4 regions of the Vibrio ziniensis genome follow, and region 3 is predicted to be linked to each of the others. Evidence: predicted binding sites of a transcription regulator. Region 3 holds the regulator's gene; each other region holds the start of a gene.

Region 1 (7,959 bases), 660 kb from region 3:
GGAATTTGCTGAGAAAGCGTCAGTTGAATGTCGCCTGTACCCGGTGGCATATCAATCACCAAGTAGTCTAATTCCGGCCATTCTGTTTCAGTAAGAAGCTGCGCCAACGCTTTAGAGGCCATAGGCCCACGCCAGATTGTGGCATCGGATTTATCCACCAAGTAACCGATAGAATGTGTGTAGATGCCATGCGCCTTTATTGGCTGCATCCATTTATTGTCTCGAACTTCTGGTTTCGCATCTAACTGCCCTAACATCATAGGTACTGAAGGACCATAGATATCAGCATCGAGCAAGCCGACTTTCGCGCCGCATTTTGCAATCGCTAACGCTAGGTTGACTGCGGTCGTCGACTTACCTACACCACCTTTCGCTGAAGTCACCGCAATAATGTTTTTCACACCACGCACTTCTGACGCAACATGTGTTTCTAATGCTTTCGGAGCCACAACGACTTCATAATAAAACTCAGGCACTTCACCAGATCGCTGCTGTTGTGCAATCCAGCTTGAAAGTTCTTCAGGCAAAGAGAGCGCAGCAAAAGGAAGCGTAATCTTAAAGCCTTGAGCCTCCACCGAAACGATACCCGGTTGAGAAGCCCACTCTTGGATAAGAAATGAGTGCTGAAATTGGTTTAACCAATCACAAAAATCTTGCTTGGAACTGAATTGACGCATAGGTCCTCCTTGTTTGCCCTATGCTACCACCAGCTAAGCCTATACAGAACCATGAAAAAACTAAGGCAATCACACCTTTGATACCTTGGAGTTAGGTGGCTCATGGGGTAGTATTACCCATCAAATTTTTATACCTATCAAGAAAGCGAATATTAAGTATGGCAAACGATCCAAGACTCTCTACCGCAAGGAAATTGCTGGTCACTTGTGCCCTTCCGTACGCTAATGGTTCGATCCACTTAGGTCATATGCTTGAGCACATCCAAGCTGACATCTGGGTTCGCTACCAACGTCTACGCGGCAACACTGTAAACTTCATCTGTGCTGACGATGCCCACGGCACGCCAATCATGCTAAAAGCACAACAGATGGGTATGACACCAGAAGAGATGATCGCCGCTGTTAGCGAAGAGCACCAAAAAGACTTCGCTGGCTTTGATATCAGCTTTGACAACTACCACAGCACACACTCAGATGAGAACCGTGAGCTGGCTTCTCACATCTACCTAGAGCTTAAAAAGAATGGTTTTATCTCTAGCCGTACAATTTCTCAGTTGTTCGATCCTGAGAAAGAGATGTTCCTGCCAGACCGTTTCGTAAAAGGTACTTGTCCTAAGTGTAAGTCAGAAGACCAATACGGTGACAACTGTGACGCTTGTGGTGAGACATACAGCCCAACTGAGCTTATCAATCCTAAGTCTGCAGTTTCTGGCGCTACACCAATCATGAAAGATTCTGAGCACTTCTTCTTCGACTTGCCTCAGTTTGAAAGCATGCTAAAAGAGTGGACTCGTTCAGGCTCTCTTCAAGCTGAAACAGCAAATAAGATGCAAGAGTGGTTTGAGTCTGGTCTGCAACAATGGGATATCTCACGCGATGCACCTTACTTCGGTTTTGAAATCCCAGGCGAAAAAGACAAGTTCTTCTACGTTTGGCTAGACGCACCAATTGGCTACATGGGTTCATTCAAAAACCTATGTAACAAACGTGATGATCTCGATTTCGACGAGTACTGGAACAAAGACAGCAAAACGGAACTTTACCACTTCATCGGTAAAGATATTGTTTACTTCCACAGCCTATTCTGGCCTGCGATGCTAGACGGTTCTGGTTTCCGTAAGCCAAACAACGTATTCGTTCACGGCTACGTCACTGTAAACGGCGCGAAGATGTCTAAGTCTAAAGGTACTTTCATCAAAGCAAGTACTTACCTAGAGCATTTAGATCCAGAATGTCTACGTTACTACTACGCGGCGAAGCTAAACAGCCGTATCGATGACCTAGACCTTAACCTTGAAGACTTCACTCAACGTGTAAACGCTGATGTGGTTAACAAAATCGTTAACCTTGCTTCTCGCAATGCAGGCTTCATTGCTAAGCGTTTTGAAGGCAAGCTATCAGACAACTTTGCAGAGCCAGAGCTATACGACGAGTTCATAGAAGCGGCTGACCGTATTGCAGAGCAATTTGAAGCTCGCGAGTTTGGTCGCGCTATTCGTGAAATCACTGCACTAGCAGACAAAGCAAACCAATACGTCGATGAGAAAGCTCCTTGGGTTGTTGCGAAACAAGAAGGTCAAGATCAAGAGCTGCAAGATATCTGTTCTGTGGGTATCAACTTGTTCCGCGTTCTAATGACGTATCTGAAACCTGTTATGCCTGAGCTAGCAGCGCGTACTGAAGCATTCCTAAACCAAGAATTAACTTGGGAAGGTATCGCTACTCCGCTAACTAGCCATGAAATCACAGCGTTTAAAGCACTGTTCAACCGTATCGATCCTAAGAACATCGAAGCGATGATTGAAGCGTCGAAAGAAGATGCGGCCGCTGAAGTCGCAGCAAAAGAAAAAGCAGAAGCAGCGAAAGCAACAGAACTAAGTAAAGATCCAATCGCAGAAGAAATAGAATTTGATGACTTTGCGAAAGTTGACCTGCGTATTGCAAAAATCGTGTCATGCGAAGCGGTGCCAAAAGCAGACAAACTACTGAAATTCCAATTGGATATCGGTGGTGAAATGCGTCAAGTATTCTCTGGTATTAAAGCTGCTTACGAACCAGAAGAGTTAGTTGGTAAGCTTACGGTGGTGGTTGCAAACCTTAAGCCTCGTAAGATGAAATTCGGAATGTCTGAAGGCATGATCCTAGCTGCAGGCCCTGGTGGCAGTGAGCTATGGATTCTAGAGCCACACGAAGGTGCGCAGCCAGGTATGCGTGTAATGTAATTGCTCTAAGATTCCGCTTTAAATCAAAGCTTTTAAAAAGCCCTAGCGTCATACTCGCTGGGGCTTTTTTATGAACCAGCTCACACTTTTAGTTCAATTCGCACTAATGCAGTGCATTATTTTATTCAATAAAAATCTAACTAATTGATTTCATAAAACTTAATGCTTGGCATTAAAACTGCAATTCCTTCCATAAATAATAATATCCCTTCACTGGTCGAAGCATTGGCTTCCACTATCAAGGTACACAAGGAGTTGGTTATGTTTGTCATTGTCTCAATGCTGATCTCAATCGGCATACTTGGTTTGATGTTCTTCTATTCAAAGCAAAGAGAATCGACTTTGCAGCGTAAATACGAGCTTCTCATCGATCTACGTCAACTGTTATATCTAAGTCGACAACACCGTAACGCGACTCACCATGCACTGATGTTTGGTGAGAAGAGAGATGCAGAACTAAACCATTTACAAGATTTGCTGCATGAAAAATCGAACCACCTGATCTCAACCTCGCACTTCGATAACAAACCCATGTATCGAGTGCTACAGCTTAAACTAAAAGCGTTAATGAATAACTGGCAGGACAGAAGCGTTTCTCGCAACCAAATGATGCATGGCAAGGCCATCCGCCACTGCATGTTTTTGATGGATGAGGTCATGCTGGCTTGGTTAGTAGAATCAAACCGAGAAGATTTAAGCAATGAGTACCACATAAATTGGCAACAAGTGATCGATTCGATGGATACTTTGACACAATTACGAATTGCGATTGAAGATATGTATACTCAAGACGGTTCTTCACGTTTACGTCATTACTGTGATTTATTACGTCGTAAACTCAACCAACTCGCGTTGATTAGCCCGCTTTCAATTGCATCTCCAGCGTGCTCTAAAGCAATGCATCTGCTAAGTGAATTGCATGAAAATCCTACTTTCGATATATCTCAAGAGCAGTTGTATCAACTAACTTCAGATGTCTCGCTAAGCATTGCCCATGTTTACGACCAAATGTTGGCAGATGTAAGTGAAAGCCTCTACATCCCTTTGCCAAAACTTATCGTTGCTTGATGTACGAAAACGCCATACTGCAAAAGTATGGCGTTCTACAATTCAGAGCTTATCTAATAGGTGTTATAATTGTTAACACAACGAGAATCAAAGCATCTGGCGAGCAGCTTCTACTACAACTTTAATTGAACGAGCTTCTGTCTCTTTAAGCGTTGCGTGATCTGGAATTTCTTTTTGAGTGCGGTTGATGATAACACCAGCGACACAGCCCGCTTTCAAACCAGAACTTGCACACATGGTTAGTAGCGTTGCTGATTCCATTTCAAAGTTCAACACGCCCATTTCTTGCCACTCTTTCATTGAGCCTTGGAAACGCTTAACTACACGACCTGTGAACGTGTCATAACGCTCTTGACCTGGGTAGAAAGTATCACTTGAAGCCGTAATGCCCATGTGAACAGTAGCGCCACTCTCTTCAGCCGCTTTTTTCATCGCAATGGCAACATCAAAGTCTGGTACTGCAGGGAATTCCATTGGAGCAAAATGCAGACTTGCACCATCTAGGCGAACAGAACCAGTCGTCACGATCATATCACCAACATTGACATGTGGCTGAATAGCCCCCGTCGTGCCAACACGCAAGAAACTGCGTACACCTAATTGTGCTAACTCTTCTACAGCAATAGAAGTTGAAGGACCACCGATACCAGTAGAACAAACTACCACTGATTTTCCGTCTAGCTCTGCTCGATATAGCGTGTATTCACGGTGGCTTGCAAGAAATACAGGGTTATCCATTAGTTCTGCAATTTTTTGTACTCGTGCTGGATCACCTGGAATGATCGCTAAAGTTGCGCCATTAAGATCAGCTTCGGTAACACCAAGGTGGAATACTGCTTGAGACATAGGTTGCTCCTTCATGCGGCTTATTCAGCTCATAAATGTAATTAGGTACAGCACAACTTTAGCTTACTACAGAAAGTTATAGAGTGATAAAAATCACACCAATGAAAGCAATAATAATTTATGTTTCACATAAAAGTGATCAAAATCACACTAAATATCAATATAGGCTATTTTTCGATCACATTAAAATCGAAAAATAAAAAAAGGCACAGTTGGTATCTGTGCCTTGAGTGATTGACTTCAACTTGTAAAACTAGCAGTAATGTCTATACAGGATGTTTAAAGCAATTCGCCAAGTTTTTACCAATGGCTCGTAATACATCACGTCGGGTGATGATTCCCACTAGCTTACCGTTATCCACTACTGGATAAACTTTGGGTTTTCCTACCTTCATCAAATCAGCAAGTTCTATGACCGACATTTCTGGCGATACAGAAAGTACCTCTTGATGCATACAGTCACTCACTATATGAGTGTCTTGGCAGAAATAACTTACTTTGACGAGCTTATCGAGCAAATCTTGTTCAGAAAGAAAGCCTATCACACGCTCTTTGTCATCTATTACAGGTCCACCCAAGTGATCTGAACGCATCACTTTATCTAATGCAGCAGACAAAGACATATCAGGAGTAAAGGTCACCGCTTTTACGGTCATATAATCTTTTACTTTTAGTGAATCCATTTCAGTCTCCTTAGATTCCTTTTTACGTAAAGGGGGCTAATACTCTAAGTGTTGACTAATTTCTTGATTTTACTAAATGGAAATCACCAATTATTTTGATAGTTTTTAACTATTACAGTAAATAACATCGATTGATCGTAACTTTGAAACAACTTCAATAGCCCGAAAGCACTACTTAGCCCAACGAAGCGCAGCTTTTGCATCCGATTCACGGGAGTCAATCCAGCGAGTACCATCGTCAGTTCGTTCTTTCTTCCAGAATGGTGCTTTGGTCTTTAAATAATCCATTACAAATTCGCAAGCTTCAAATGAAGCGGAGCGATGAACGCTACTCACACCAACAAATACCACTTGGTCACCAATATCGAGATCACCAATTCGGTGAATCAAGCGCAGTTGAAGTAACGGCCAGCGTGATTTCGCCTCTTCGCAAATCTCACTGAGCGATTTTTCCGTCATGCCTGGGTAATGTTCTAAATGCAACCCAGTGACATGATCACCTAAGTTCATGTCACGCACTTTGCCAATGAAAGTCACCACGGCTCCAGCATCTGTACCTGAAGAAAGAGCCCCATACTCCTGTGCAACAGAAAAGTCTTCTAGCTGAACTGAAACATAAGCGCTCATATTAACCTCCTGTCACTGGTGGGAAGAATGCGACTTCATCACCATCGGTCAGTTGAAAGTCCATCGGTACTATGGACTGATTAACCGCAGCAAGCAATTTCCCAGCCTCCAGAGCCAAAGCCCATTTGTCAGACTGAGAGGCAAGTTGAGCACGTAGATCTTCTACTGATTCAAACTCATGCTCTAACGACAGACCATCACAGTCTACCAGCTCTCTTGTTTGGGCAAAAAACAACACTTTAATCATACATCTACCTTAAAATGACCCGATTTACCGCCCGTCTTTTCTAACAAACGAATTTGCCCAATCACCATGTCTTTCTGCACAGCTTTACACATATCGTAGATAGTCAGCGCAGCAACAGAGGCCGCCGTTAATGCTTCCATTTCAACGCCAGTTTTACCAGCAAGTTTACATACAGACTCAATACGAACTTTGTTTTCCGACTCTATCGCTTCAAGCTGTACTTCCACTTTAGATAGTAACAGCGGGTGACAAAGTGGAATTAAATCCCATGTTTTCTTTGCGGCTTGAATACCAGCAATACGCGCTGTAGCAAACACATCACCTTTGTGATGCTGACCAGAAACAATCAGTTGTAGCGTTTCTGGTGCCATATGAACAAAAGCTTCTGCCCGCGCTTCTCTTACTGTTTCCGCTTTAGCAGAAACATCAACCATGTTTGCTTCACCAGAAGCATTGATATGAGTGAATTGAGTCATCGTTGTTCACTCTTACAGATGCGGCATAAAGTTACATGGGCGATGGCTAGCATCTAATTGTTGTTTAATGATTTTTGTCCAACCGGTACGACATGCACCAGTCGAGCCTGGCATAGCAAAAATAACGGTATGATTTGCAAACCCAGCTACCGCTCGAGATTGAATGGTAGAAGTACCAATTTCTTCATAAGAAACGATACGGAACAATTCACCGAAACCTTCAACTTCTTTATCAAACAGGGGCTTTAGTGCTTCAGGAGTACTGTCACGAGAAGTGAAACCTGTGCCACCAGTAATTAATACTGCTTGAACTTTTTCATCAGCAATCCACTGCGACACTACCGCACGGATTTTGTACATATCATCAATTACGATTTGCTTGTCAGCTAGGTGGTGGCCAGCTTCTTGGAGTTGCTCGGCAAGGTAACGACCTGAAGTATCATTTTCTTCGGTACGTGTATCTGAAACGGTTAGAACTGCGATATTCGCTGGCTGAAATTTGCTTTCTGCGTGACCCATTTGCTCACCCTAATGTAATGTTCTAGTGTAATAATTTAATTCGTCACGAACGCCTTATGCTTTCGCGATAGATTTTTACTTGTTAATAGATTTATCCGCCAATAGACGCTAAATGCGGCGTCATCCCGGTATTTCCTTCCTGAAGAAAATGGCTGACAGATTTGTTCTGCAACTGCATTTGAATACGTGAGATTAACTCAGCTTCCTGAGCGTCCTCCTGCATCAAATCTCTTAGTTCAATACCTTGCTCACCAAAAAGACAGAGATGAAGCTTGCCAAGCGCGGACACTCTTAAACGGTTACAGCTGTCACAGAAATTCTTTTCGTACGGCATGATAAGACCGATTTCACCCTGATAATCTGGATGAACAAAAACCTGTGCTGGGCCATCATTGTTCTCTCTCACCTTTAGAATCCAACCATTAGCAATCAGTTGGTTTCGAATCGTGACTCCAGAAATATGATGTTTGGTAAACAAGTCATCCATTTCCCCCGTTTGCATCAGTTCAATAAAACGCAATTGGATTGGACGATGCTTTATCCAGTTGAGAAACAACGGAAGTTCGTGGTGGTTACGATCTTTCATCAAAACCA
Region 2 (7,959 bases), on a different replicon from region 3:
CAACCATGCCTGTTTGGTTAGTGAGTGCTAACGCTTGTTTTAGCTTGTCACGTGCTTCTTCTTCTCTCCCTAGAGTAGTCGCAAGAATGGATTCAACAATTAGGTTACGGTTGATATCAGTAATTAATTGGTATTTCTTTGCTTCTTCTTGCATGAAGTCTAACGTTTGTTTTGCCTCATCCATCATTCCCATATTGATTTGTGCACGAGCAATATTGCGCCACTGAAGTTGCGAGAAGTGGTTACATGCTTTTTCTGGGCGAGTAGAAGTGTTCAACCAACCTTGGATTGAATCTAAATCCCCGCGAGCTTGCCAGTACAGTAATAGGGAGAGAGATGCATTGGCTGTCCAATCAACGTGGTAACTAGATTGCTTCATCAGATGTAAAATTTGCTCTATGAAGCGGCTCGCTTTGTCTAATTCACCTCGACCAACGGAGATTCGCGCTAGCATAGAGTAACTATGCAGATGTTTACTTGGAGAGTGATTACCGAGCACGTCCAACCCCTTATAGGCGCACTCTTCTGCTTCATCTAAGCGGTTCCAACACCATAGAATTTGTGCGCGAATACGCAACAGAAATTCATGCAGTGGAAGCTGATGAAGCTGGTGTTCTTCAATCAATTTGAACGCATTGTCCTGGACTTCATAGGCAGCTTGAACGTAACCCAGAGCTATGAGAATTTCACTCTGTTGCAATAACGCCCACAATGCTTGATGATAAACCTGATACTGGCGAGCTAGCTTTTCAGTCTGCTGCATCATAGGCAGAGCTCGGCTGAGTTGTCCTAATACGTGGTTTACCTCGCCAACCACGGAAGTTGCTACGATACGACTGCGATAGATAGTATTGTCTAGTTGGCTAAGAGCGAGTTCGGCCAGTTCTAAGGCTTTTTCCGGTTCATTCTGGTTGATGGCAACTTGAGCGCGTAGTGCATTAAATTCACCTTGCTCTTTGCTAGACAGTTCCACGTTGAGCTTAGTCATCTCCTCGTCAGCTTTAGAGAGCAGAGCTCCTACGTCGTTATATCTGTGCTGGCTTTGTGCAAGCCATGCTTGCAGCATGCATAGCTTTGGTTCGCTATAAAGCTGAGTAGGCGATAGTAGATTTATTGAAGACTCCAACATCTCTAGTTCGCCTTGGTTAAACATTTTCCAACCGTGTTCACTTAAAATGGTTGCCAGCAAATCTGTAGCTAGGGCAATTTTTGCATGACGAAGAGCTTGATGAGGGTTAGATATTTCTAACCAAGCATGCGCTGCTTCTTTGTGAAGATCGTGCTCTTGTTGGGGAATTCGTGCCAGACGTTGGTGGGCGAGAAACTCACCAAATAAGTTATGGAAACGATACCAGTTGTGTTCTCCTTCAAGAGGGTAAATGAACAAACCAAAACGGTTAAGTGATTCAATCATGCTTAATGCATCGTCACGTTTGGTCAGTGCAGTGACCAATGAATCGTTAAAGTGCTCCAACACAGAACATTGCATCAGGAACTGACGAGTCTCGTTATCGAGGAGGTCAAACACCTCTTCAACTAAGTAATCCCAAAGGTGTGCATGGTTGAACTGGGAAACCGATTCCGCACTTTGCTCCAGTGTTCGCTTCTGATACTGCGCTTGTAACGCAATCAGTTGTAGAGCTGAAGGCCAGCCTTCGACGTAATCGCGTAAGCTATTTGCTGTGGTGTCGTCTACACCATCGGTGACCCGCTGATTAAAGAAACGAGTAGTTTCTTCAGTATCGAAAGCCAACAGTTCGTTACCTATCTCAATCATCAAATCACGCACGCGCAAGTTCGCCGTTCCGAGTGGTGGTGCTGCGCGGCTAGTGACAACCAATGTCATGTTATCTGGCATGTGTTTTATGAAAAAACGCATCGCCTCATGAATTTCTTCATCAGACAGCAAATGGTAGTCATCGAGAACTACATAACACTCTTGATGGTGGTGCGCCATTTCTGTGAACACTTCACTAAACAATGAGTGAATTGAAGAGAACTGACGTTTTTCCGCCAGCTTTTGTGCATTTGGACAGCTTTGATCGGTCGCTTTATTGATCGCCTGCAGAAAATAGTTCAAGAAACGGAAAGGATCGTTGTCACTGTCGTCAATGCTGTACCACCCGACATTAGGTTTGTCGGCAAGCCATTGTGCGGCCATGGTTGTTTTCCCGTAACCCGCAGGTGATCGGAAAAGCACTAATTTATAGCATGTGGCGTTATGCAAAATGTCCAATACTCTTGGACGAATAATGGCGTTGTGTAAACGTCCTGGACGCGTCAGCTTAGAAGGTATCCACATTCTTGATTTCCCTTCGATCAAATAATAGGAGGTATAAACGGAGATCTCTGTCACTTTTATGGCGATGATGTTACTTGAAGTTTTTCACTACGTTTATTGATCCCTTTCTCGAATTTCGCACGATTCACATTCTGGAGCTGACTACGCCCTAAATTTGTGATCAATATCAATAAAAATGATTCTTGCTTAGCTTGGTAGAAGGGCGGGGTATACGAGATTTAATGAAAAATGCGTAAATAAGGTCATTTTAGTGTGATGAAGTATACATTATGAGCAAAAGGATCACTGCTTGAATCTCCTACCTGTTTAAACCCCGTCTAAGGTTATTGAGGTAGCCATTGTGATCTCAATCACTGAGAGTTTCGAGTATTCGACTCTCAATGAGAGATTGATCACTACGACTTAAGTGCTGCACCCTCTACGCCCTGACTTCTCCTCCTAACTTCATGACAACTTGGGAGGATGTTTACATTTTATTGTCGGGGCAGGATATGGCACAGATGGATTAGAACTGATAAGTGAGATTTCTCGATGAAACCTACGCAACAGAAAACGTTTGATAAAGCTGCGTTCCAAGCGAACGTAAAGCGTAACCTTACCGCGACATACGCGACCACGGTTGAACATGCTTCTAGCCGCTCTTGGTATTTGGCTATGGGTCATGCTCTAGCAGAATTGACAACGTTCGACATGCTTGAAACTGAGCAAGACGAGCGTATCGTAAATGCAAAAAGTTTGAACTACCTGTCTCTAGAGTTCCTAATTGGCCGTTTGACAGGGAATAACCTCATCAGCATGGGGCTTTATGAACAGATTTCTGAAGCGATGGCGGAGTTAGGTCAGAACTTATCGGATCTCCTTGAAGAAGAACGTGACCCTTCATTGGGTAACGGTGGTTTAGGCCGTCTTGCAGCGTGTTTCATGGATTCATGTGCCGCTCAAGAATACCCAACTGTGGGTTACGGTCTTCATTATGAATACGGTTTGTTCAAACAGTCATTTGAGCAAGGACATCAGAAAGAAGCACCAGATGCTTGGTGTGGTATCGAAGGTTACCCTTGGGAAATTGCACGCCCTGAACTGAAACAAGAAATTGGCTTCTACGGTCACGTTGAAGTGGCTTATGAAAATGGCAAAGAAGTTCGCAAATGGGTTCCAGGTATGATGGTACAAGCAATGCCTTGGGATCTACCAATCGTTGGTTATCAAAGTGATACGGTTTACCCGTTACGTCTTTGGGAATGCCGCGCTATCGCGCCTTTCTCATTAGAAAGCTTTAACAACGGTAACTACTTTGAAGCTCAGCACGCACTGATTGATGCGGGCAACATTACGAAAGTGCTTTACCCGAACGATAACCACGAGAAAGGTAAAACACTGCGTTTGATGCAACAGTACTTCCATAGTGCTGCGTCTGTGCGCGATATTCTGCGCCGTCACGAAGGTGCAGGTTTTGCGCTGGAAGATCTACCGAAGAAAGAGACCATTCAGCTTAACGATACTCACCCAACCATCGCCATTCCTGAATTGATGCGTATTTTGGTGGATGAACGTGGCCTATCTTGGGAAGCGGCTTGGAGCATCTGTGCTAAGACATTTGCTTATACCAACCATACTTTGTTGCCAGAAGCGCTGGAAACATGGAGCGAGTCGTTGATTCAACGTCTATTGCCTCGTCACATGGAAATCATTTACGAAATCAACCACCGCTTTATGCAAGAAGTTCGTGCGAAATGGCCGGGTGATGTAGCTAAACAACAAAAGCTTTCCATCATCGAAGAAGGCTTCCACCGCATGGTGCGCATGGCAAACCTTTGTGTGGTAGGTTCTTACGCCGTGAACGGTGTAGCAGCTTTACACTCAGAGCTTGTTAAGCGTGACCTATTCCCTGAGTTCAATGAACTGTATCCAGGCCGTCTACAAAACGTGACCAACGGTATTACTCCACGTCGTTGGCTGAAATTCTGTAACCCAGCATTGTCAGCACTGATCTCCGAAAAAATCGGTGATGATTGGCCAGCCGATCTCGATAAACTCGAAGCGATTTCTCAATACGCTGATGATGCGAAGTTCCAAAAGCAATTCATGGCAGTGAAGAAAGAGAACAAAGCGCGTTTAGCGAACTGGGTAAAAGAGAACATGGGTATCGATCTCGATACAAATGCGATCTTCGACGTACAGATCAAACGTCTGCACGAGTACAAACGTCAGCACCTCAACATGCTGCACATTCTTTCTCTTTACCACTGCATCATCAACGATCCGTCGTTCGATATGCACCCTCGCGTGGTGTTCTTTGCTGCGAAAGCGGCGCCGGGCTACCACCTAGCGAAAGAGATCATCTTTGCGTTGAACAAGATTGCAGAGAAAGTGAACAATGATCCACGTATCGGCAACAAACTGAAAGTGGTGTTCATTCCTGACTACCGTGTGAGTATGGCTGAGATCATCATTCCTGCAGCTGACGTATCTGAGCAAATCTCTACCGCAGGTAAAGAAGCATCAGGTACAGGTAACATGAAGATGGCTCTTAACGGTGCACTGACAATCGGTACTATGGATGGTGCGAACGTTGAAATTCGCGAAGAAGTTGGCGATGACAATATCTATATCTTCGGATTAGAAGTGGATGGCGTCGAGTCGCTAAAAGCAAGTGGTTACAACCCTTACAACTACTACAATGCGGACCCGTTACTCAAAGCCTCAATGGAACTGCTAATGTCTGATGAATTCACCCCTGGTGAACCTGCAAGACTTCGAGCAACTTATGACAGCTTGCTTAACGGCGGTGACCCATATCTTGTACTGGCTGACTTTGCATCCTATGTGAAGGCGCATGAAGACATGGACAAGCAATACCGAGATCAGGCGGGATGGGCGAAGAAGGCAATATTGAACACCGCGCTGGTGGGCAAATTCAGCTCCGACCGTAGTATTCGCGATTACGTGAATAACATTTGGAAGCTCGAAGCCGTTAAACGCTAATGACAAACCCCAAACAGCCAAGGTGAAAGCCTTGGCTGAATGGCGTCAGCACCGAGCAAATTAAAGTTAATCGTGAACCGCTAGCCAAGTCTGAATATTCACGGTTAATCATCAAATGTTCAGAATGAATAAAGCTAAATCGACAAACACTAAAAATTACACCCTACACATTTGAAGGATTATGCAGTCCCTTCGGAGAGAGCGATGAAAGAACAAAATGCATTAAAACAAGTCGCTGAAATGGCAAAAATTGCCGACAGCTATGTGAGCGCTTGGGGCGATGAAGCGAAAGTTGAGGATGAGACCATTCGCCGTCTTTTGGCTTCTTTAGGTTATGACATCACCAATGATGAAACCTTATTAAAATCGGCTGAGAAAAAACACAAAGCTGATGTGTTGGAACCCGTATTAGTGATTCGCCAAGGTGAGCCACTAGAGGTCTCCCTAAATCTAGGTTCAAGTGCACGTGAAAGTGAATTTGATTGGCGTTTAGAAACCGAACAAGGCGATATTTTTGAAGGCTACCTGCAGTCTCAGATTATTCGAGATGAGCGTGCACAAGGTGGTCCGCTAGTGTTTTCTCTACCTAGCGATTTAGCGCTGGGTTATCACAAGTTATTTGTTTCTCGTAAGCGTCGTAAGGCACCGTATGAGATGACTGTTATTGTAACTCCAAAAGCCTGTTACAAGCAGCCAGCGATGGAAAAAGGCAAAAAATTTTGGGGACCTAGTATCCAGCTTTACACACTGCGCACTCAGCACAACTGGGGTATCGGTGATTTTGGTGACTTGAAACAGTTAGTTGCTGATATTGCCTCTCGTGGTGGTGATTTTGTCGGTTTGAACCCAATTCATTCTTTGTTCCCTGCTAACCCTGAAGCTGCGAGCCCGTATAGCCCGTCTTCGCGTCGTTGGTTGAACATTCTTTACATTGATGTGAGTTCAGTACCTGAATTTGCCTTGAGTGGTGAAGCTCAACAACAAGTCGGCAGTGCCGAGTTCCAGCAGCGCCTGCAAAAAGCGCGTGAATCACATTGGGTCAATTACACCGAAGTCGCGCAAATGAAAATGAGCGTACTGCCGTTGTTGTTCAGCGAATTTAAAGCTCGTCATCTCGACAAAAATACCGACCGAGCTCGTGCATTTTTGGACTTTGTGGAAGAAGGTGGAGACAGCTTGTTGCATCAAGCGACTTTTGATGCGCTACACGCACAGCTTCATGCCGAAGACAGCAATATTTGGGGCTGGCCAGTATTCCCAGAGAAATATCGCCGTTTTGAAAACTCGGCAGTACAAAGCTTCATTGATGAGAACCAAGATGCCGTTCACCTGTATATGTACTTGCAGTGGGTCGCTGACACACAAATTAACGAAGCTCAGGCTTTGGCTGAAGAGAAAGGTATGGCAGTTGGCTTATACCGTGACTTAGCGGTTGGTGTGGCAGATTCAGGTTCTGAGACTTGGGCTGACGAAGGCAATCTGATTCTGGATGCAAGCATTGGCGCTCCACCAGATGTCCTTGGCCCTTTAGGCCAGAACTGGGGTCTTCCACCGCTGAATCCTCAAGTACTGCAAGCGACTGGCTATGATGCATACATTAAACTGCTACGCGCGAACATGAAGCATTGCGGTTCTCTACGTATTGACCACGTACTTGGTTTACTGCGTCTGTGGTGGATTCCAAAAGGTGAAAACGCGACGAAAGGTGCGTACATCTACTACCCAGTGAAAGACATGCTAGCGATTCTTGCACTGGAATCTCACCGTCATCAATGTAGTGTTATTGGTGAAGATTTAGGTACTGTGCCTGATGAAATCGTTGGTCTACTGCGTGATGCGGGCGTTCACTCATATAAGGTGTTCTTCTTTGAAACTTCTAAAGAAGATGGCGGCTTTATTTCGCCTGCGCACTATGCACCTCAGTCCATGGCAGCTCTGTGTACGCACGATATGCCGACACTACGTGGTTTCTGGCACTGTGCTGACCTGAAAATGGGTAGTGAAATTGGTTTGTATCCAGATAAAGAACAGTTGGCAGGTTTGTTTGATGACCGCTTGAAATGCAAACAAGGCATTTTGGACTCCGTGGCTTGGCACGGTTACTTGCCTGATGGTATTGGTCGTGATGCGAATATGGTTCCAATGGACTCATATCTCAGCGAAGCTTTGCAACTACATGTAGCAGCAGGTGCATCTTCTCTACTGAGTATTCAGCTTGAAGATTGGCTGGAAATGGATAATCCGGTAAACATTCCGGGTACAGTAGACGAATATCCAAACTGGCGTCGTAAGCTGTCTATGAACTTGGATGAAATTTTTGCTCGTGAAGATGTTAATCGAATTTCATCTCGATTAACGGAAATTCGCGCCAAAGCAAGTCTATAATAGAGTAAATACTCAGGAGGAAATTTAGTGATTTCTTATATTTACGCTAAGAAATTTAAGTTAGGTCACTCTCTAGCCGTCCTGAGTTCTGTAAGATGAATTTACGCTAGTATGCCCGCCAATGTAGCGGGCATTTTTATTTCTCTGTTGCGCTAGGGGAAGAGTATTGAAAAAAACAAAGAAGCCTTCGAAACTACAAGTCGCCTATAACCAGCTTTCTCACGCTGGTTTTGCTGATCCATTCGCATTTTTAGGTCCGTTTAATTCTTCTAAGCAAGAGGCACTAC
Region 3 (7,959 bases):
AATTTGCTTCTGCTGCTCAAATGGCTTGATGAGCAGCAAGTTGCCTTTTTTGAGCAAGATTGGCAAACAGTGAGCGAATGTATCAGTCGCTCAGAAACACTGCTGCATAGCTACAGAGAATTGCGCCGCAAACTAAAAAAAACACTGCCTGATACCTTGTATCGTGAAGCACTGCAGTTTGAACTCCAGTTAGAAAAACAGCAGCAGTCAGATTTAGTGGATTGCATTAATAGTCTTACCTTGATTAATAATGAAGATGCCCCTCTGACACAGCGTTACTGTCGACAACTTGGCGCAGAAAACCTTGCCCAGCAGTTCGCCAAACCCGCTCCAAAGCGCTGAACATTCCCGCTTGTTTAATTGCGTATATACTCAATATAAACAAGACCACTTGAAGTTGCAGTAGCCCACGCTGCAGAATTAGATAAGCAAAGATAACTATATCCATTTGATGGTTGGACAATGACCCAATTTGTTGCCGCTACAGGCTTGAAGAACCCGCATCTACAAACATTAGTTCCACGCTTTATTCGTAAGAAAGCGTTATTCGAACCTATTTGGCAAACATTAGATACGCCAGACGGTGATTTTCTCGATCTTGCATGGAGCGAAGACGCGCATAACGAAAGTGCATCTAAAAAGCCTATCTTCATTTTATTTCATGGCCTGGAAGGATGTTTTTACAGTCCTTATGCTAATGGATTAATGCAGGCGTTCGCCCAAGATGGCTGGTTATCGGTCATGATGCACTTTCGCGGCTGTAGCGGTAAGCCTAATAATCTGGCTCGTGCATACCATTCAGGTGAAGTAGAAGATGCTCGCTTTGTTCTGGAATATCTGAGAGAACATTTCCCAAATCGCACCATTATCGCAACAGGTATTTCATTAGGCGGTAATATGTTAGTCAACTATTTGGCTGATTATAACCAAGACCCTATAGTTACTGCTGCGACAGTAGTCTCTGCGCCTTTGGATTTAGCCGCTTGCGCTCAGCGCATTGAGCACGGATTTTCCAAAGTTTATCGCCGCTATCTGGTCTCTTCACTAAAAAACAGCGCAATGAAAAAGCACCATCTGCTCAAAGGTGAATTAGGGCTTTCCTATCAAAGCATTAAACGTGTCACTCACCTGAGCGACTTCGACGATTTAATTACTGCACCACTGCATGGATTTAAGGACTCACAAGACTATTATGAGAAGTGCTCTGGCATCAATAAGCTACAGCAAATCAAAGTCCCGACTCAGATCATTCATGCCAAAGATGACCCATTTATGAACGATGCTGTGATTCCCAAATTTATCCTGCCTGACAACATCGACTATCGTTTATTTGAGCAAGGTGGGCACGTCGGTTTCGTGTCCGGAAGTATTTTAAAACCAGAATTTTGGTTAGAAAAAGCATTACCTGCTTACTATGCAAGCTTAAAAGATATTGAAGTATGACCCTTCATCATGATCAATAAAGCGTTATAGCAGACCTGTAAATAAGTAATAAGCTAACGTACTCTTTATAGTCAGCAACAATACAATTTAGATTTACGAGTAAATTATGATCGTACCTTGGCAAGAAATTGCACCCGAAACGTTAGACAATCTCATCAGCGAGTTTGTGCTCAGAGAAGGGACTGATTACGGCGAAGTTGAGATCTCTTTGAAGCACAAAGTAGACCAAATAAAAGCCCTATTAAGGAGTGGTGAAGCGGTTATCGTTTATTCAGAGTTACACGAAAGTGTTGATATCAAAGTTACTAATCGATAATCAGTGACAACTGAAATTCCATGGTATAGTGGCTGCAGCTTGGGCGATGACAATGTTTCAGCGCCTTATCTTAGGATTTATGGACAAGGTTAGTCATGTCAGCAAAACACCCAATTATTGCCGTAACTGGTTCATCAGGTGCAGGCACTACTACAACGTCAGAAGCATTCCGCAAAATGTTCAATATGATGAGTGTCAAACCCGCTTGGGTTGAAGGTGATAGCTTTCACCGCTTCACTCGCCCTGAAATGGACATTGAAATTCGTAAAGCCCGTGAACAGGGTCGCCATATTAGTTATTTCGGCCCAGAAGCGAACGATTTTGCTACTTTAAGCGAATTTTTCCGCCAATACGGTAAAGCCGGAACAGGTCAAATTCGACGCTACTTGCATACCTTCGATGAAGCGGTTCCCTATAATCAAATGCCCGGTACGTTTACGCCTTGGCAAGACCTGCCAACCAATACCGATGTACTGTTCTATGAAGGTCTACACGGTGGCGTGGTAGACGGCGAAGTCAATGTAGCTCAGCACGTCGATTTCTTGATAGGCATGGTGCCCATTGTCAACCTTGAGTGGATTCAGAAATACGTTCGAGATACACGCGACAGAGGTCATTCTCGCGAAGCGGTCATGGATTCCATCGTTCGTTCAATGGACGACTATTTGAACTACATTACGCCGCAGTTTTCACGCACCCACATCAACTTCCAGCGAGTCCCCACTGTTGATACCTCTAACCCACTTAATGCCAAAGGTATCCCTAGTCTGGACGAAAGTTTTGTAGTCATTCGCCTACGAGGCATTAAAAATGTCGATTTCCCATATTTACTGGCAATGATAGATGGATCATTTATGTCTCGTCACAATACCATTGTTGTGCCAGGTGGAAAAATGAGTTTTGCTATGGAATTAATAGTAAGACCAATCCTACAACAACTCATTGAGACAGGGAAAATTGGCTAATCGAAACACTGTTTTAGAGTTTAGTTTCGATACCGTGACCATGTGCACATTTTTGCGTACAAAATCGCGGCAGTGACACGATTAAAATCAAGAAAAAGTTGCCGAAAAAGGATACTATTCTTAACCGAAACATAAGATAGCTTGCAGCGACCATAAAGTCCTCTTATTCTAGTAATCCTATTTTAAGCTTTGCTAAATATGGATAGCAGCAAGCGTACCCTGCAGAGGAAGTGAGATATTATGGTTCTAGGTAAACCTCAAACCGACCCAACATTAGAGTGGTTTCTTTCACATTGTCACATTCATAAGTACCCTTCAAAAAGCACGCTAATTCATGCGGGCGAGAAAGCAGAAACTTTGTACTACATTGTTAAAGGTTCTGTTGCGGTACTGATTAAAGATGAAGAAGGAAAGGAAATGATCCTTTCTTACCTAAACCAAGGTGATTTCATCGGTGAACTTGGCTTGTTTGAAGAAGGTCAAGAGCGTACAGCATGGGTTCGTGCTAAGTCTCCATGTGAAGTTGCGGAAATTTCATTTAAGAAATTCCGTCAGCTTATCCAAGTAAACCCAGATATTTTGATGCGTCTTTCAGGTCAGATGGCTCGCCGTCTACAAGTAACAAGCCAGAAAGTTGGTGACCTTGCGTTCCTAGACGTAACAGGCCGTATTGCTCAGACGCTACTTAACCTAGCGAAACAACCTGATGCAATGACTCACCCAGACGGTATGCAGATCAAGATTACTCGTCAAGAGATCGGCCAAATCGTTGGCTGTTCACGTGAGACAGTTGGTCGAATTCTGAAGATGCTTGAAGAGCAGAACCTAATTTCAGCTCACGGTAAGACTATCGTTGTCTACGGAACTCGCTAATAGTTAACGCTATTACAAAAATTCAAAAGCCACCCTTGCGGTGGCTTTTTTATTCTGCCTTTTTCTACTGTCTCTCAGTCACAGGTCTCTATACCATTCTGGAAAATTTCTTGATCAGTGAATGGGCGTCGATGCTCAATCTGATCATTTTTATCTAGAATGGTATTACTCTTCTCCTTTCGAAATGGAGGAAAATTATCCAGTTCTATTTACTATCGGTACTTTCAAAAATCTTATCTGCAGATGCCGCAACAAAGCCTGTATAAAGCTCTCCATTCGCCATTGGATAACGCTTAGCAAACTCGTAGAAACCACCAGGAACCGTTTCAGTGCTGTCACTGAAGGTTACGGATACCTTATCTGCCATGGTTGAAGACTGCTCAAGTAGAACCTCAGGAGTTCCTTTGACTTCACCGCCAGACTCATTGATGGTGAAGCCAGCATTGCGCAGATGATCATTCACCTGTTTCACTTCAGTAAATGCCTTGAGCTGATTAACGTTAACCGTGAAGTGATTCGCACCATAGCCATGAGCCGCTAACCAAGAGGCGTATTCACTCTCTTGCGCTAGCACTTGATAATCAGCAAAGCTAATATCCCATAAGCGACCACCGTAAAGGAATGCATCGCCTTCGAGCTTTGTTACATCTACCTTCGCAACCAATTTGGCAACAATCTCTTGTAACTGTGGTGAACACTCTTCTACTTTCAGCTCACTGATAAATACTTTTGGCTGAAGCGGATCTGGATGCTCATAGTGTTTAGCGACCAGCTTTTTGCTTTCAAAAACATAGTCACCAACCGCTTTATAGCCGAGAGCTAAGAAAGGCTTTGCTAACGTTTCTAGACCAAGAGGCGCAACATTGAAGGTTCGTAGTGCAATATGGTCATTGATTAGCGCTTCATCTTCTTCTAGCAAGCTATGAACTTTATCGGCTGAAGGACAAAGGCGAGTAATGTAGTCATTCCACAGTGATTGAAACAGAACTTCTGGCGTCATAGTGCCTCCTTGGCTGCATGAACACGACGTATTGGATTGGAAAAAGCTTATTTAAGCCAAGTACTATTAAGTGATTATTTATTCTGACGTTATTAGTAAACAGGCTTCACCTTTCGTGAAGCCTGAATAATTTTGTTATAGCTCTACACCTGGGCTTAGTGTCGCAGGAAGCTCGGTTGCAGAACCTTCCATTGACGCCATTGGGTATGCACAATAATCCGCTGCGTAGAATGCGCTTGGACGTAGGTTACCTGAAGCCCCAGGGCCACCAAATGGAGCATCGCCACTCGCACCTGTTAGCTGACGGTTGCGGTTAACGATACCTGCACGAATGTGGTCTACGAAGTATTCCCACTCGGCATCGTCGGTAGTCACAAGACCAGCAGACAGACCAAAACGAGTATCGTTCGCCAGTTCTACTGCTTGCTCTAGTGTTTCGTAACGCACCAATTGCAGTAATGGGCCGAAGTATTCTTCGTCAGGTAGTTGGGCGATTGGCGTAACATCAATGATGCCCGGTGATACAAAAGCAGCACCTTTACTTTGCGCTTCAACAAGGCTCTTACCGCCCAGAGATTGAAGGTGAGCTTGTGCATTCAAAATAAAGTCTGCCGCCGCTTTAGAGATTTGTGGACCCATGAACGGTGCTGGCTCAGCAAATGGTTGATCCATACGAAGCTTCTTCGTTGCTTCTACTAAGCGAGCAACCAACTCATCACCTTTCGCCCCCACAGGGATGTATAGACGACGTGCACAAGTACAACGTTGACCGGCACTGATAAATGCAGATTGTATGATTGTATAAACCGTCGCGCTTAGGTCACCAAACTGTTCAGAAATCACCATTGGGTTATTGCCGCCCATTTCGAGAGCGAGCATCTTGTCTGGTTGACCCGCAAATTGGCGATGTAGGATATGACCCGTATTGGCACTCCCAGTAAACAGTAGACCATCAATACCTTTTGATTGAGCTAGAGCGATACCGGTTTCTTTACCACCTTGTACAAGGTTAATAACACCTGCTGGCAGACCAGCCGCTTGCCAAAGTTTCATCGTTACTTCAGCAGTCCATGGAGTTTGCTCAGAAGGCTTAAATACCACTGTGTTACCCGCTAGTAGCGCAGGAACAATATGACCATTTGGCAAATGACCAGGGAAGTTGTAAGGACCAAATACCGCCATAACGCCTAGAGGACGGTGACGCAATACAATTTGGTTACCCGCCGCTTCACGCACGGTTTCACCAGTGCGGTCATGGTACGCACGGATAGAGATAGCAATTTTGCCCGCCATCGCTGCAGCTTCAGTGCGAGTTTCCCAAATCGGTTTACCCGTCTCTTTTGCGATAACTTCTGCAATTTGCTCACTGTTCTCTTTAATCTTTTCGGCAAAAGCAAGTACAACCTTTTCACGCTCGGCGAAAGGCAGTTTTTTCCAGCTAACAAATGCACTGCGAGCAGAAGCAACGGCGTCTTCAACTTGCTCTTGTGTTGCACCTTGACCTTGCCAAATGACCTCATCGTTATACGGGCTTAAAGAAGAAACGGTTTCACCTTTACCTTCTAACCACTGTCCTGCGATCCACTGTTGTCCTGCTACCCACTGAGCCATGATGTGTTCCTTAGATTCTTTTACTGAGCCAAAATTCGAATAAAGTCGCCATTATCAACCTTTAGGGCTTTGGCCACTTTTGGCGAGATAATTGCGCTGCCGTCTTCACGGTTAAATGCTGCTTTTGCGGCGGTCGCTCGGAAATTTTCAAACGACGAATTACACATTAAAAAGTCTTGTGAGCTAGAGTGCTCCGCAACAATGACTTTGACACGGACGGAGTTGCGTACTGAGTCTATGTTATGGATATCGCACTCTACGCTTGGACCCGCATCAAAAATGTCGACATAGTTGCGACAAGTGAACCCTTCTTTCTCAAGCAATTTTAGAGCAGGGCGAGTTTTGTGATGCACCTGACCAATCACAGCTTGCGCTTCTTTACTAAGCAAGTTGATATAGATTGGCAATTTAGGCATTAAGTCCGCAATAAAGCCTTTCTTGCCTATCCCTGTCAGATAGTCAGCCATGGTGAAGTCAATTGAGAAGAAGTGTTCTTGTAGCCACTGCCAAAACGGTGAATTGCCATTCTCATCCGAGACGCCACGCATCTCAGCAAAAATAGTCTTAGAGAATCGATGTGGATGTTCAGCCATCATCAAGAATCGGCATTTCGACATCAGTTTGCCGTTTAGACCTTGGCGAAATTCAGGGCGCAAAAACAATGTGCAGATTTCTGAACAACCTGTGTAGTTATTGCCAAACGTCAGTAGCTTAACCACATTGTTTACATTCAACTTTGGTGATGAATGCACTATGGTGCTGATGTGATAAGAATAAAACGGAACATCCCAGCCCACAGCAGCTTCAATTCCCGTGGTCCCAGCCACTTCACCCGTTTCTGAATCGAAACCCACCATAAGATAACCTTCGTCCGATGGCGAGGTGACGTTAGGCTTAGTAAAACTGTATTCAGAGTGTTTGATTCGGTTGGTTAACAGCTCTTCGTTAACCGGTAATGAAGTGAAACCATGACCAGATTCAACCGCACATGTGTGCAACGCCTCATAATCTGATATGGCAATTGGGCGTACAACTAGCATCAATACTTCCCTCCAGATGCATTTAGGGCCTAATCATTAGGCCCTTTTAGGCTCACTCTAATCGGTGAGCCTTATAGCTTAGTTTTTACACTAGCGATGCGATGGCTTTATCCAAACGCGCTAAGCCTTCTTCAATTTCTTCTTTTTCGATTACTAATGATGGGGTCATACGAACTACGTTGGCACCCGCCATTAGAATCATTAGACCTTGCTTACCTGCTGCAACAAGAATGTCGCGAGCACGGCCTTGCCACTCTTCGTTTAGCGCAGCGCCGATCAGCAGACCTTTACCACGAACTTCAGAGAACAAGTTGTACTTAGCATTGATCTTCTCTAGACCTGCACGGAATAACGCTTCACGTTCAAGCACACCAGCCAGAGTTTCAGGTTGGCTAATGATGTCCACTACCGCTTCTGCAACCGCACATGCTAGCGGGTTACCGCCATATGTAGAACCGTGAGTACCTGGTTTGAAGTGCTCTGCAAGCTTAGTTGTGGTAAGCATTGCACCGATAGGGAAACCACCGCCAAGAGATTTAGCTGTGCTTAGAATATCAGGAGTAATACCTAGACCTTGATATGCGAAGAAGTGACCAGTACGACCGTTACCTGTTTGAACTTCATCAAAGATCAATAGCGCGTTGTGTTTATCACAAAGTTCGCGAACTGTTTGGATGAACTCTGGCGTTGGAGATACGATACCGCCTTCAC
Region 4 (7,959 bases), 190 kb from region 3:
TCGACGGATACGGTCAACCACGTTTTTCATGTGAATGATTGGGCGGGTAACATCGTGCATCAAGCGAAAGGCGAATACACCAGACAGCACTAAACCCAGAATCAAAACCAAACAGGCAGAGAAAATTTCCTGATATTGCTGCAAACGCAATGATGAAAGATCGAGTTCAATAGCAATGTAGCCAAGTACGGGAGCCGAAGAATTATTCAGTGAGCTATCATTGAACAAGGTTTCTGCCAGAATCGGGGTACGCAAAATAAGCGTATTTTCATCGAGCTGAGAACTGCTGAGCACCGGAATTGGTTTGTCTTTTGGATACATCAGAGCTTCAAAATTCGGATGGAAGTTCGATGTAACGAATAGCTCATGATTGGCATCAAATACCGCAATACTGCGCACTATGGTGGAGTTTTTGCGGTGGGCGTAGCTGATGATGCGTCTGACCGATTCGCGGCTTTGATTTTTTAGCGCGTCTTCACTGGCAATTGCTAGCGGTTCGATAATACTTGCACCCGAGTTGAGCACTTGTGTCTCTAAATCGTGATAACGGTTGAATGAGAATAACGCACTCAAAAGTAGCCCAATAATTAGGGTTGGAGCCAAAGTGAGTGTAATTACACGTGCGCGTAAGCCGTATCTGGTCATTATTGTCTAAACATCATGGTGTGGATATGGGAAAATAGCCGACTCTACAGCTAGCCAGCTACTCAAATTATGGTTAGCTTAATTCAAGAACCTTAGCTTCGACAATGCTCCCCAAGCAGAATAGTGACGCTGGGGCAAAAACAAATAGATTAGGCATAGAACATGGCACGTTTCTTCCAACCGAAAAAGCGCAGCGCTTTAGATACTAAACATCAAGCAGTGAGCGTTCAAAAGCTCGACCATTTAGGTGCAGGCATTGCCTATATTGATAAGAAGCCCGTGTTTATCGATGGCGCATTGGCGGATGAAGAAGTTCTGATCCAATTGAGCGAAAGCAAAAGTAAATTTGCCCGCGCTAAGTTAATTAAAGTGCTAAAGCCAAGTAAGCAGCGCATTGCGCCCTTCTGTCCTCATTATTCGCAGTGTGGTGGCTGTGATTTACAGCATCTATCTCATGAGGCTCAGATTGAACACAAGCAGCAGGCACTGAGTCAATTGATGACTAAGTTTTCCGGGCAAGAGCTTACTCTTTCTGCTCCCGTTGCTTGCTCGGAGAAAGGTTACCGTCGCCGTGCTCGTATTAGTATGATGTGGGATAAGAAGAGCCAGCAATTGCAGTTTGGATTTCGTCGTAAGCAGAGCAAAGATATCGTCACAGTAACCGATTGTGCTGTGTTGGAACCGAGTTTGAATGCACTGCTTCCAGAGCTAAAAGCACTGTTGAGTGGTTTTAAAAAGCCGGACCAACTGGGTCATATAGAACTGGTTAAAGGTGACAATACTTCGGTGTTGGTTCTGCGCCATTTGGCGCCGTTAGCGGACAAAGATGTTGCTGCGTTAAAAGATTTCTCTCAAAAACATCAGTTAACTCTTTATGTTGTGCCAGACGCTAATCAACTGAATAAGGTAATGGGCGAACAAGCTTATTATCAGGAAGTTGGGGTAACGATTCCGTTTTTACCAAACAACTTTATTCAGGTAAACCAGCAAGTTAACCAGAGAATGGTTGAACAGGCTCTTGAGTGGTTGGACGTTCAAAAAGACGATCGTGTGCTAGATTTGTTCTGCGGTTTGGGTAACTTCAGCCTGCCGCTAGCCAAGTTGGCAGATAAAGTTGTTGGCATCGAGGGTGTTGATGAAATGGTAGAGATTGCCAAGAGTAACGCTCTACACAACAATATTAAAAATGTTGAATTTTATCAGGCTAATCTTGAACAGGAGTTTATCGGAGAAATCTGGGCGAAAGAGCAGTTTAACAAGGTTCTGCTTGATCCTGCGCGAGCTGGCGCGGTCGGAATTGTGGATCAGCTTTCTAGTTTAGGTGCTGAGCAAGTTGTGTATGTTTCGTGTAACCCTGCTACGCTTGCTCGTGATAGCCAAAGTTTGCTTGAGCAAGGATATCAACTCAAAAAACTCGGTATGCTGGATATGTTCCCACATACTAGCCATTTAGAATCGATGGCTCTATTTGTCAAAATATAACTAAAAAGCAAAAGTGTAAAACTTGGTTATTGAACGGACTTCTTTCGTTCAACCAGAGTAGAATAGGTATTCCAGGGTTGTTAGAGGAATTTCCTTTAATGACTCGCAAATTATAAGAATTAGGATAAAAAGATGGTCGCGGTACGTAGCGCACACTTAAACCCAGACGAACAGTTTGAGCTAGAAAAGTGGATTTCTAGTTTACGTCAAGATCCAAAAACAGCAGCAAAACTTACAGAGGTATATCACCAATGTGAGAATTTCTTGGTGGGCAATGCAAGAGGTCCATTGTTGTTATGGCGTGGTCGCGAAATGATCGAAATTTTGATCACTCTATCGATGGATCGCCCAACGTTAGTATCAGCGTTGCTATTTCCTATTGCGACCAGTGGCTTAGTGGATCGCGAGGAAGTTGAAGAACACTACGGTAAAGAGATCATCAAATTGATCTCTGGTGTCGAAGAGATGGCGGCGATCGGTCAACTCAATATCACTATGCAAGGCAGCGAAGCGTCAGCACAAGTCGATAACGTACGTCGCATGCTGCTGGCGATGGTTGATGACTTCCGTTGCGTGGTCATCAAACTTGCAGAGCGAATCTGTAACCTTCGTGAAGTAAAAGATCAGCCGGATGATGTACGTCGCTCGGCAGCAAAAGAGTGTGCCAATATCTATGCTCCACTGGCAAACCGCTTAGGTATCGGTCAGCTCAAGTGGGAAATTGAAGACTACGCATTCCGCTATCAACAACCAGATACTTATAAGCAAATTGCGAAACAGCTTTCGGAGCGTCGTATTGTCCGTGAACAGTACATCCGTGACTTTGTTGATAATTTGAGCTCAGAAATGAAAGCGGCACACATCAACGCAGAAGTCAGCGGACGCCCTAAGCACATTTACAGTATCTGGCGCAAAATGCAGAAGAAGAATCTGGCATTTGATGAGCTGTTTGACGTGCGGGCTGTACGTATCATTGCAGACAAACTGCAAGACTGTTATGCCGCTCTAGGTATTGTGCATACTCAGTTTAAGCATTTACCAAGCGAGTTCGATGACTATGTGGCGAACCCAAAACCAAACGGTTATCAGTCGATTCATACTGTCATTCTAGGGCCTGAAGGTAAAACCATTGAGATTCAGATCCGAACCAAACAGATGCATGAAGAATCGGAGCTAGGGGTTGCTGCACACTGGAAATATAAAGAAGGTGCAAGCAGTGGACGCAGTGGTTACGACGAGAAAATTACTTGGTTACGTAAACTGATTGATTGGCAAGAAGAGATGTCTGACTCTGGTGAGATGTTGGATGAACTGCGCAGCCAAGTGTTTGATGACCGTGTGTATGCCTTTACACCGCGTGGTGATGTTGTCGACTTGCCAATGGGTGCAACACCACTGGATTTTGCTTACCACATTCACTCTGAAGTGGGGCATCGCTGTATTGGTGCGAAAGTGGGCGGACGAATCGTTCCATTCACTCATAAACTTCATATGGGTGACCAAGTTGAAATTATCACAGCGAAAGAGCCAAACCCATCTCGTGACTGGTTAAACCCTGCAACAGGCTTTGTTCACTCTGGTCGTGCTCGCGCCAAGATCAACGCTTGGTTCCGTAAGCAAAGCCGAGATAAAAACCTCGAAGCTGGACGTGAAATTCTAGAAACTGAATTGTCGAAAATTGGCGCGACACTAAAAGATGCAGAGCAGTACGCTCTGAAACGCTTTAACGTTAACAGTGCTGATGAACTTTATGTTGGTGTGGGGAGTGGCGATTTACGTATCAACCAGATCGTTAACCATATCAATGCGTTGGTGAATAAACCGACAGCTGAAGAAGAAGACAAACTTGTGCTTGAAAAGCTCAAGGGAGATGAGTCGAAATCGTCAGTGCCTCACCGCCCGCATAAAGATGCGGTAGTGGTTGAAGGTGTGGATAACCTGATGACTCACCTTGCTCGCTGCTGCCAACCAATCCCTGGTGATGAAATCAAAGGTTACATCACGCAAGGCCGTGGTATTTCAGTGCACAGAAGTGACTGTGAACAATTAGAAGAGCTGAGCCACCACGCACCTGAACGTATTATTGATACCGTTTGGGGCTCTGGTTTTGTCGGTTCGTATATCCTAACTCTGCGCGTTGAAGCGATGGAGCGTGTGGGTCTGCTAAAAGATATCACTAGTCTGCTTGCCAACGAAAAGGTGAAAGTGATCACCATGAAGAGCCGTAGCGATTACAAACGCCAAATCGTGACCATGGACTTCGAACTTGAGGTCAGTAACATCGAAGTTTTAGCTCGTGTCTCTAAACGTTTAGAGCAAGTGAAAGACGTCATGCTGGTTAAACGTCTCGGATAAAATAGATAACAGATTGAAATTAAAGGTAAGTGGTTAGCTACTTACCTTTTTCTTTTATAAGGAAATCAACATGACACATCCAATTGAACAACTTGTCGATATCATGGCTAAGTTGCGTGATCCGGAAACAGGGTGTCCTTGGGATAAGAAGCAGACCTTTGAAAGTGTTGTTCCATACACTATTGAAGAAACCTACGAAGTGGTGGACGCGATTCATAACCAAGATTGGACTAACTTAAAAGAAGAACTGGGAGATCTGCTATTTCAGGTGATTTTCTACAGTCAGATGGCGCAGGAAAAAGGATTGTTCGATTTTCGTGACGTGGTGGACACGGTCAATGAAAAGCTAACTCGCCGCCATCCCCATGTTTTTTCAGATGCGAAATTTGCTGATGAAGCGGAAATAAACGCGAATTGGGAAAAGGAAAAATTGCTTGAAAAAGCCCAAGTAGGCAAAAGCGAGCAAAGTATCCTAGACTCTATACCACAATCGCTGCCAGCCTTATCGCGAGCGAATAAGATTCAGAAGAAGTGTGCTAAATATGGCTTCGATTGGGCGACTTTAGGGCCTGTTGTTGACAAAGTGCATGAAGAAATCGAAGAAGTAGTTGCTGAAGCTATCAGTGTTGAAGTGGATGAGCAGAAAGTCGAAGAAGAACTGGGTGATTTACTGTTTGCGGCGGTGAATCTAGTTCGACATCTGAAAAAAGACCCAGAAGTTGCTCTTACTAAAGCCAACAGTAAGTTTGTAAGGCGGTTCCAAGGTGTTGAATCTCAAGTAAGAGAGCAGAACAAAGAGTTAACTGACTTTACGTTGCAACAATTAGATAGCATGTGGGACCGCGTCAAAAGACGGGAAAAAGGTCTAGAGTAATAAGTTCTTAATACGGGCTTTTGGGGCAAAATTACCCCAATTAAATTGCTTAGATCGCATTCTGCAACAAGGCTATTTGATTTGAAGCAAAAAATTAAAAACTGAGTGTGATAGATTTCACGTTGTGGCGGTAAGTGGGTTCTGGTATAGTTTCGTCCCGTCCAGAAGAATTCCATTTCCCTCATTCAACCAATTTCAGGTTAAACATGACGACAAATTATATTTTTGTTACTGGCGGGGTCGTATCCTCTCTAGGTAAAGGTATTGCAGCAGCATCTCTTGCCGCTATTTTAGAAGCTCGTGGTCTTAAAGTGACCATGATGAAGCTTGACCCTTACATCAACGTTGACCCAGGCACTATGAGCCCAACTCAACATGGTGAAGTGTTTGTTACAGAAGACGGCGCAGAAACTGACCTAGACCTTGGTCACTACGAGCGTTTTATTCGTACTAAGATGACCAAACGCAATAACTTTACGGCTGGTCGTGTTTATGCTGACGTTTTACGTAAAGAGCGTCGCGGTGACTACCTTGGTGCAACTATTCAGGTTATCCCGCACATCACTAATGCTATCAAAGACCGCGTAATCGCGGGCTCCGAAGGTCACGATGTGGCTATCGTTGAGGTTGGTGGCACAGTTGGTGATATCGAATCTCTACCATTTATGGAAGCGATTCGTCAGTTGGCAATCGAAGTAGGTCGTGAGCACGCAATGTTCATGCACTTGACTCTCGTTCCTTACCTTGCAGCAGCAGGTGAAGTGAAAACTAAGCCAACTCAACACTCTGTAAAAGAACTGCTATCTATCGGTATCCAGCCAGACATCCTAGTTTGTCGTAGCGACCGTATGATCCCAGCAAACGAGCGTAAGAAGATTGCACTTTTCTGTAACGTTTCTGAGAAAGCAGTAATTTCAATGAAGGACGTAGATTCAATCTACAAGATCCCTCAATTGATCAAATCTCAAGGCTTGGATGATTTGGTTTGTTCTCGTTTCGGTATCAATGCGCCTGAAGCTGATCTATCTGAATGGGAACAAGTAATTTACGAAGAAGCGAATCCAACGGGTGAAGTCACCATTGGTATGGTTGGTAAGTACATTGAACTACCAGACGCTTACAAATCAGTCAACGAAGCATTAAAACATGCTGGCCTAAAAAATCGTTTGAATGTGACGATTAAATATGTAGATTCTCAAGACGTAGAAACTCGTGGTTTCGAAGTTCTACATGGTCTTGACGCAATCTTAGTTCCTGGTGGCTTTGGTGACCGTGGTATTGAAGGCAAGATTATGGCTGCTCAATACGCCCGTGAAAACAAAGTTCCATACCTAGGTATCTGTCTAGGTATGCAAGTAGCGCTTATCGAGTACGCTCGTAACGTTGCTGGTATGGAAGGTGCACATTCAACAGAATTTAACAAAAACACTAAGTACCCTGTGGTAGGTTTGATTACTGAATGGGTAGATAGTGAAGGTAAAGTTGAAGAGCGTACTGAGACTTCTGACCTTGGCGGTACAATGCGTCTAGGTTCTCAGCTATGTCACCTAGAAAAAGGTACTAAAGCTTACCAACTATACGGTAGTGCGACGATCCATGAACGTCACCGTCACCGTTATGAAGTAAACAATAATCTTCGTCCGCAGATCGAAAAAGCTGGCCTAAAAGTTTCAGGCTTATCTGCTGACAAGAAATTGGTTGAAGTGATTGAGAACCCTGCTCACCCATGGTTTGTAGCAGCGCAGTTCCACCCAGAATTCACATCAACCCCTCGTGATGGTCACCCATTATTTGCTGGTTTCGTAAAAGCAGCGGGTGAGTTCCAACGCGGTGAATCTGAGAAGTAACAAGGATACGGGCAGTAGCGATAGTTGTGCTGCTGTCCTTTATAGTTTTGACATTTAAATTCAACGAGAGGAAACATTAATGTCTAAGATCGTTAAAGTTCTAGGTCGTGAAATCATCGACTCACGTGGTAACCCAACTGTAGAAGCTGAAGTACACCTAGAAGGCGGTTTCGTTGGTATGGCTGCAGCTCCATCTGGCGCATCTACTGGTTCTCGTGAAGCTCTTGAGCTACGCGATGGCGACAAATCACGTTTCCTAGGTAAAGGTGTTCTTAAAGCACTTGCAGCTGTAAATGGTCCAATCGCTGACGCTCTAGTTGGTAAAGATGCTAAAGACCAAGCTACTGTTGACCAAATCATGATCGACCTAGACGGTACTGAAAACAAATCTAACTTCGGTGCTAACGCAATCCTAGCTGTATCTCTAGCGAACGCTAAAGCTGCTGCTGCAGCTAAAGGCATGCCTCTATACGAGCACATCGCTGAGCTAAACGGCACTGCAGGTGTATTCTCTATGCCTCTACCAATGATGAACATCATCAACGGTGGTGAGCACGCAGACAACAACGTTGATATCCAAGAATTCATGATTCAACCAGTTGGTGCTCCAACTCTTAAAGAAGCTGTACGTATGGGTGCGGAAGTATTCCACAACCTAGCTAAAGTTCTTAAGTCTAAAGGTTACAACACTGCAGTTGGTGACGAAGGTGGTTTCGCTCCTAACCTAAAATCTAACGCTGAAGCGCTAGAAGTTAT

The links. Region 3 encodes CRP, which controls carbon source genes, mostly activating them, when cyclic AMP is high. Its sites were predicted from a motif close to TGTGANNNNNNTCACA; they were not measured.
Region 1: udp (uridine phosphorylase) is a predicted target of CRP. The motif match lies at 4,896-4,911, and genes of this name have one in related genera.
Region 2: G5S32_RS16845 (glycogen/starch/alpha-glucan phosphorylase) is a predicted target of CRP. The motif match lies at 2,684-2,699, and genes of this name have one in related genera.
Region 4: pyrG (CTP synthase) is a predicted target of CRP. The motif match lies at 5,463-5,478, and genes of this name have one in related genera.

What each region holds. Positions count from the first base shown of each region.
Region 1 covers NZ_CP049331.1:939,695-947,653, reverse strand. Annotated here, with positions in the region: gene apbC (iron-sulfur cluster carrier protein ApbC) at 1-677, opposite strand, end outside; gene metG (methionine--tRNA ligase) at 836-2,899, shown strand; gene G5S32_RS04300 (hypothetical protein) at 3,161-3,967, shown strand; gene udp (uridine phosphorylase) at 4,055-4,813, opposite strand; gene G5S32_RS04290 (CBS domain-containing protein) at 5,080-5,496, opposite strand; gene moaE (molybdopterin synthase catalytic subunit MoaE) at 5,668-6,123, opposite strand; gene moaD (molybdopterin synthase sulfur carrier subunit) at 6,125-6,370, opposite strand; gene moaC (cyclic pyranopterin monophosphate synthase MoaC) at 6,367-6,846, opposite strand; gene moaB (molybdenum cofactor biosynthesis protein B) at 6,859-7,365, opposite strand; gene moaA (GTP 3',8-cyclase MoaA) at 7,457-7,959, opposite strand, start outside.
Region 2 covers NZ_CP049332.1:400,837-408,795, reverse strand. Annotated here, with positions in the region: gene malT (HTH-type transcriptional regulator MalT) at 1-2,302, opposite strand, end outside; gene G5S32_RS16845 (glycogen/starch/alpha-glucan phosphorylase) at 2,834-5,287, shown strand; gene malQ (4-alpha-glucanotransferase) at 5,492-7,672, shown strand; gene glgB (1,4-alpha-glucan branching protein GlgB) at 7,839-7,959, shown strand, end outside.
Region 3 covers NZ_CP049331.1:283,163-291,121, reverse strand. Annotated here, with positions in the region: gene G5S32_RS01290 (TIGR02444 family protein) at 1-342, shown strand, start outside; gene G5S32_RS01285 (hydrolase) at 463-1,443, shown strand; gene G5S32_RS01280 (YheU family protein) at 1,550-1,759, shown strand; gene G5S32_RS01275 (phosphoribulokinase) at 1,855-2,724, shown strand; gene crp (cAMP-activated global transcriptional regulator CRP) at 2,965-3,597, shown strand; gene G5S32_RS01265 (DUF1338 domain-containing protein) at 3,803-4,597, opposite strand; gene astD (succinylglutamate-semialdehyde dehydrogenase) at 4,733-6,208, opposite strand; gene astA (arginine N-succinyltransferase) at 6,229-7,248, opposite strand; gene G5S32_RS01250 (aspartate aminotransferase family protein) at 7,334-7,959, opposite strand, start outside.
Region 4 covers NZ_CP049331.1:470,315-478,273, forward strand. Annotated here, with positions in the region: gene barA (two-component sensor histidine kinase BarA) at 1-645, opposite strand, end outside; gene rlmD (23S rRNA (uracil(1939)-C(5))-methyltransferase RlmD) at 808-2,127, shown strand; gene relA (GTP diphosphokinase) at 2,260-4,482, shown strand; gene mazG (nucleoside triphosphate pyrophosphohydrolase) at 4,553-5,356, shown strand; gene pyrG (CTP synthase) at 5,563-7,203, shown strand; gene eno (phosphopyruvate hydratase) at 7,283-7,959, shown strand, end outside.